One region of the Brucella tritici genome, then DNA from elsewhere that is predicted to be linked to it. Evidence: riboswitches for the same ligand, from Rfam matches in the RefSeq annotation. Region 1 holds a riboswitch; the other holds the start of a gene.

Region 1 (3,410 bases):
TTTGCTGCCCGCATGGTGTTACCATGAAAGGGAAAGGCAAATATGGACATCCGGTTATTTGTGCTGGCGCTGGCAACCTTTGTTACCGGCACCGCCGAGAATATTATCGTCGGCATTCTTCCGGGCATCGTACCCAGTTTGAATGTCTCAGTCAGTGCCGCTGGGCAACTGACATCAATCTTCTCGATTACCTTTGCGCTTACCGCTCCAATGGCACTCGTTCTCACAACGCGCTTCGAACGGAAAGCCATCCTCGTCTTCGCCTTGGGCGTTTTCATCGCAAGCAATATCATCGCGAGCATTAGCCCCAATTATGCTGTCCTGTTTATCGCGCGCATCGGCATGGCTTCCGCAAGTGCAGTCGTCTGCCTGATTGCAACCATGCTGGCGACAGAACTGGTTAGTCCCGCAATGCGCGGACGCGCCATCGGGGTCATATTCATGGGCATAAGCGGATCGATGGTGGCCGGTGTCCCCACGGGAATGATCCTCAACGATTGGCTGGGCTGGCGCGCAGTCTTCCTGTGCATGGCACTGGCGGCAGCTTTGGTGCTGCTCCTGTCGTTGCGTTCCCTGCCCCGTGCAGGGCGAAGCCTGCGTGGCTTGCCACCTTATATGCCGCACCTGAAATCCTTCCGGCTGGTATCAGCACAATTGGTTTCCATCCTGATGATCGGCGGTCATTTCGTATTGTTCGCCTATCTGTCACCCTATCTTCTGGAGGCTGTCCACATCTCTTCACAGAAAGTCATCTGGGCGATGGTGGCGTTCGGCGTGGCCGGAATGACAGGCGGTTATCTCGGTGGTTTGCTCGTCGACAAGTTGTCGCCTCGGCTGGCTATCGTGCTGACGCCGCTCCTCTATTTGACGGCGTTAGCAACGATACCGTTTGCAACAGGGTCCAGCACTATTTTCGGCGCGGTACTGATGATCTGGGCTTGTATCAGTTGGATGATATCACCCGTCGTTCAGAGCTTTCTCATCACGACCGATCCCGCAACGGCAGATGCCGGTGTTGGGATCAATCTATCTGCCATGCACATAGGCGTAGCGCTTGGCACGGCCACGGGCGGACTTGCTTTACGGCACTGGCACTTGCAAGCCCTGCCGTGGATCGGATGTATTCTGGTCGCGCTTTCCTTGCTGTGTGCTCTTAACGCTTCCCTATATTTTGCAGGTCGTAAGGCGTCGATTGATACATCTCGTTGATCCAGTTTCCAAACAGAAGATGTGCGTGGCTGCGCCAGCGGTTTTCCGGCTGACGTGTAGCGTCGTCTCCAGGGAAATAATTCGCTGGAACCTTTGTTTCAGGTTGGGCCTGAATGTCACGGAAATATTCGTCCGCCAGTGACGTCGTGTCATACTCCACGTGATTGAACATATGCAGTGAGCGATGACGCGGATCGTCCAACAGACAAAGCCCCGTCTCTAGGCTATCGACCAACACCTTCAACTCGCTGTCGGACGGAATGTCGCTCTTGCGCACTTCGGTCCAGCGCGAAACCGGGATTTTGAAGTCATCCGAAAAGCCACGAAGGTAGGGAGACGATGGCGCAAGGTTGCGTTGGCTATAGACGCCCGACGCCTTGCCCGGCAGTTCGTATTTGCCCATGCCGTGGAAATGATGAACTGCAGCTTGCGCAGCCCAGCAAATATTCAGTGTCCGATGCACATGGGTCTGTGTCCAGTCGAACACGCGTTGCATTTCGTCCCAATAGGTGACTTCCTCGAACTCAAGGCGTTCGACCGGAGCCCCAGTGATGACAAAACCGTCAAAGCGTTGATCCTGCACATCTTCCCACGGCTGGTAGAAGGACAGCATGTGATCGGCAGGCGTGTGGCGCGCCACATGGTTGGTGATACGAACAAGGGTCAATTCCACCTGCAACGGCGTTGCTCCGAGAAGCCGCGCAATCTGCGTCTCGGTGGTGACCTTGTTGGGCATCAGATTAAGAAGGCCGATCTTCAGCGGGCGAATATCCTGACGAACGGCATCTGCTTCACGCATGACCATGACGCCCTCGGACTGGAGAACACTGGTTGCTGGCAGATCGTCAGGAATTTTAATCGGCATGTCGCGGTCCCTAGTTTATGTTGGTGAGGACGCGAGTGGCTTTATCCGTATATTTGCCGGTTTGGCCACATCCTCTCCTTGCAGAGAGTACCACCTTGCCCGGAGAGGCAGGTTGGCGTTGGGCGTCTCCCCAACTCTTGATGTGACACACTTCTACTCAAACTCTTTGGGAGTGGCAATAGGGTTTAAGTGTCACCTTAAAGTGTATGAGAAATTTCCGTTTCAGGCGTCGATCAATATGCGAATACTACACTCACAGACGCCGCGAATTTGGATTGAATGGCCTTTAAGCGCGCGCGATTGCAGCTTTCAAAGCTCTAACACGTTGAGCGCATGTCCGAAATGATTGTTCAGCAGCAAAACCGAAGGCGATAGCACGAGGATCCTTCTCCTCGACCGGGACCCGGCATGAAGCATGAACTTCTGCGGCGCCAGTTGCCTCCATGATCCGTCTCACATTCTCCGCATTCACGCCGCTGCCGGGCATAATGCTGATACCCTCGCGAGCCATCTCAGCTAGCCGCTGCAGTTTATCGAGCCCGTCCTCGGCGGTTTGTGACAGTCCGGATGTCAGAATACGTTCAAAGCCGAGCGCAATTGCTTGCTGTAGCGCAATCTCCATATCGGGAACAAGATCGAATGCGCGATGGAGCGTTACTCCAAGGCTCTTTGCCTCTGCAATCAGTCTTTCCAGCATAACTGCATCAAGAGAGCCGTCGCTCAGCGATGCACCGACAACGACACCGGCCAAACCGGCATTTCTAGCGTTGCGAATATCAGCCAGCATTATGGCTTCATCTTCTGCCGAAAAGCAGAAGTTCCCCCCGCGCGGTCTGATCATTGCGTAAACCGGGATTGGTGCTTTCGAGGCAAGCTCCATCAACCCCAGCGAAGGAGTTAAGCCACCTAGCTCGAGCGCAGAGCAGAGCTCAATCCGATCAGCACCACCTTCAATTGCCGACCGCAAGCCATCGGCACTATCCACGCAGACCTCAAGTAGTGCGCTCACGTCTGATGCCCCAATATTGCTGCCCCGACCAAACCGCCATCGCTGCCGAATATACCGGGAACAACTAACGGCTTGTCTGTCTTCCGCAGAATTCGAGCCATGACCGCCTCATCGACTGCTGAGATCAATTCGGAAGCGGTAGCAAGTCCACCGCCAATCGGTATGATTGATGCGCCGGTTATGTTGACGACGGCAGCAAGCGGATCGGCAACCAACTGGAGATAGGCCGAAATTGTCCGCCTCGCCTCCGGTCTGCCTTCCAGCCATTCCTGCAGGATCGTATGGCTATTCGCGTCGATACTATTCAGAAGCTGGTGCAGCTTTTCG
Region 2 (3,410 bases), on a different contig from region 1:
GAGCCGAGGTCGACACCGTAAAGCGCGGATGGGCGGTGCAACATATGCTCGTAAACCAAACGCCCGACGATCTGCCCATGCTCCAGAATGAACGGAACTTCATGGCTGCGGACTTCAAGAACGGCGCGGCTGCCGGTTCCGCCTGCAGCACTATGCCCGAAGCCCGGATCGAAGAAGCCTGCATAATGGACACGGAATTCGCCAACCAGCGGATCGAATGGTGTCATTTCCGCTGCATAGAGCGGTGGAACATGCACGGCCTCACGTGAAACGAGGATATAGAATTCATCCGGATCAAGTACGAGCTCGCGCGCGCCGCGATCATAGATCGGTTCCCAAAAATCGAGAACGTCGTGCGCTGCGCGCTTGTCCACATCGACCACAGCCGTGTGGTGCTTGCCGCGATAGCCGATCAGCCGGTCAGGGCCGCCGGAAAGATCGACCGAAAGAGCAATGCCGCCGCCGGAGATATTCGGCATCTCGGCAGCAACCAGCGTTTCGGCATTATGCAGTGCGGCGAGTTCAGCTTCATCAAGCTGGGCACGCCCTTTACGGAAACGTATCTGCGACAGGCGAGACCCCGTGCGCACGACGATCGGGAATGTGCGTGGGCTGACTTCCAGATAAAGCGGGCCACTATATCCGGCAGGCACCTTGTCGAATTCCTGCGCTCCGTCCACGATGACGCGGGTGAATATATCCAGACGGCCTGTTGAACTTTTCGGGTTTGCCGACGCGGAAAGGTCTGGAGACAACGCCAGTCCTTCGAGGAGCGGAACAATATAGACGCAGCCCGTTTCCAGAACAGCCCCTGCCGTCAGGTCTATCTCGTGCAGCTTCAGTCGTTCCAGCTTTTCGATAACCGGCGTCCCCGGTCCCGGCATGAAGGAGGCGCGAACGCGATAAGCTTTCGCACCGAGCCTGAGGTCAAGACTCGCCGGTTGTATCTGATCGGGATCAAGAGGGCGTGGAGACGCCAGCAAACCGCTTTCGAACAGCGCGGAAATATCCGCATCCGCCAGAATCCCAGCATCTTTCTGCATCATCAACCCCACACTCCGTAGCCTAAAGCATATCGTATTCAAGCGACATGCTTTAATCTCTTGTTTTCACGCATGCCTTTATTCCGAAACTGGTTCCCACTTTCGGGAGACATGCTCTAAGCCTTGCTTGACAAAGACCATTGACCGCTGGCGACGTCAATGCCAAGCCTCGGAACAGCTTGAAACCGGGTTTTCCGCAGGAATCCGAGCATTGATGCGGCGCGAGGGATGCGATTTTCCCAAAATGGGGCGGCTTCGGCATTGACGGCTCTACACAACAGGCATAATGAAAAACTGTTCCGTGGTGATTTGGCCGGCCGGCTTGCAGCCACGTTAAAGAATTCGCTAAAAAAGGCCGCGGTTCGTTACCGGCCTTTTGCGTTTTCGCAAGGCCGGTTTTTTATTGGCCGCCGAGGCTCGACTACCCTGCCCCGGCCGACCAGCTTTCGACAGGTTGGAAAAATGACGACTGAGAATACCCGCAAGTTTCGCCCTGCAACCGAACTCGTGCACGCTGGATCGCTGCGTTCCGGATTTGCCGAAATGTCCGAAGCGATGTTTCTGACGCAGGGCTTCCTTTATCCCAATGCCGAAGCCGCTGAAGCGCGTTTCAAGGGTGAGGACCCGGGTTTCATCTATTCGCGTTATGCCAACCCGACCACCGACATGTTCGAAAAGCGCATGTGCGCGCTGGAAGGTGCTGAAGAGGCCCGTGCAACCGCATCCGGCATGGCTGCGGTTGCTGCCGCCATCCTGTGTCAAGTGCAAGCCGGCGATCACGTGATTTCCGCTCGCGCCGTTTTCGGCTCATGTCGCTACATCGTTGAGACGATCTTGCCTAAATACGGCGTCGAAATCTCGATCATCGACGGCTCCGATATTGAAAACTGGAAAGCGGCTGTTCGCCCGAACACCAGGGTCATGTTCCTTGAAAGCCCATCCAATCCGACGCTCGAAATCATCGACATTGCTGCCGTCGCGCAGGTCGCCAATGAAGCGGGCGCCAAGCTGATCGTTGACAATGTTTTCGCCACACCGCTTTTCCAGAAGCCACTGGAGCTCGGTGCGCATATCGTTGTTTACTCTGCGACAAAACACATTGACGGTCAGGGACGCTGCCTTGGCGGCGTAGTTCTCTCCGACCGTGAATGGGTTGAAAACACCTTGCAGGATTATTTCCGTCATACAGGTCCGGGCCTTAGCCCGTTCAATGCGTGGATCATGCTGAAGGGCCTTGAAACATTGGCAGTGCGTGTACGCCAGCAAACGCTGTCGGCTACTGCGGTTGCCGACTTCCTCGCAGGCAAATCGGGCGTGAAGCGCGTGATCTATCCGGGACGGGCCGATCACCCGCAGGCCGACATCATCGCCAAGCAGATGACGGGCGGTTCGACCCTCATTGCTCTTGAGTTGGAAGGTGGCAAGGAGGCAGCGTTCAAGTTCCAGAACGCATTGCAGGTCTTCAGCATCTCCAACAATCTGGGGGACGCAAAAAGCCTTATTACTCACCCGGCAACCACGACACACAAGAACCTTAGCGACGAGGCGAAAGCTGAACTCGGCATTTCGGACGGCCTCCTGCGAATCTCGCTAGGCCTTGAGGATACCGATGATCTCGTGGAAGACGTGGAAGCAGCCCTCAAGATCGCTCGCTGAGCTGCCATATCTCGATACTGTGGCTTTTAGGCTGCAAACAGAAGCACAAACAATGCAATTGCCGGAACATTTCGGCAATTGCCGCATATTTGCCGCTCCGAATTGTTGACCTCCCCCGCAACTTTAGCGATAGGTGGGGTGAAAAACGGCGCCCTAGAACCGGCGAACCGTTGAATAAATGAGCACCATTGTGATCCGGCTTCGCCAGATTACAGGATGCTGAGGCCGATGCGAATGTAGGGCGGGTGCACATGTATAGAGCGGTAACGCGAGGGATCGAAGTTTCGGTCGAACCTTTCTATCTGGAAGACCAGTCCGAGCCCGACGAAAACCGTTATGTGTGGGGTTATCGTATAACGATTGCCAACAACTCCACGGAAACCGTGCAGCTCCGCTCACGTTATTGGCAAATTACCGATGCGAATGGGTATGTCGAGGAAGTGCGCGGCCCTGGCGTGGTCGGCGAGCAGCCAACTCTCGAACCGGGCGACTCTTTTCAATATTCATCGGGCTGCCCGTTGACCACCACGTCAGGCGTCATGGTCGGGCGCTATCAGATGCAAGGCAACGGCGGCAGCTTGTTCGAGGTCGATATTCCCGCCTTCTCGCTTGACATGCCGGACCTGCGACCTACACTGAATTGAGGCGTTTCTCACCTTATTTCCCGACGGATTGCATATGAGCAGAACATACAGAAACATTCTGTTCATT

The links. A riboswitch is a leader RNA that binds a small molecule or an ion and turns the genes downstream of it on or off. The one in region 1 is predicted to bind S-adenosylmethionine.
Region 2: linked by a shared signal. The riboswitch ahead of F9K94_RS13155 (O-succinylhomoserine sulfhydrylase) and the one ahead of metA (homoserine O-acetyltransferase MetA) in region 1 are both predicted to bind S-adenosylmethionine.

Annotation. Positions count from the first base shown of each region.
Region 1 covers NZ_WBVY01000004.1:705,805-709,214, forward strand. Annotated here, with positions in the region: gene F9K94_RS17885 (MFS transporter) at 43-1,209, shown strand; gene metA (homoserine O-acetyltransferase MetA) at 1,154-2,074, opposite strand; SAM-I-IV-variant riboswitch at 2,114-2,223, opposite strand; gene F9K94_RS17895 (copper homeostasis protein CutC) at 2,361-3,083, opposite strand; gene F9K94_RS17900 (ROK family protein) at 3,080-3,410, opposite strand, start outside.
Region 2 covers NZ_WBVY01000003.1:699,017-702,426, reverse strand. Annotated here, with positions in the region: gene F9K94_RS13160 (2'-deoxycytidine 5'-triphosphate deaminase) at 1-1,046, opposite strand, end outside; SAM riboswitch at 1,335-1,414, shown strand; gene F9K94_RS13155 (O-succinylhomoserine sulfhydrylase) at 1,506-2,699, shown strand; gene apaG (Co2+/Mg2+ efflux protein ApaG) at 2,951-3,343, shown strand; gene F9K94_RS13145 (O-antigen ligase family protein) at 3,378-3,410, shown strand, end outside.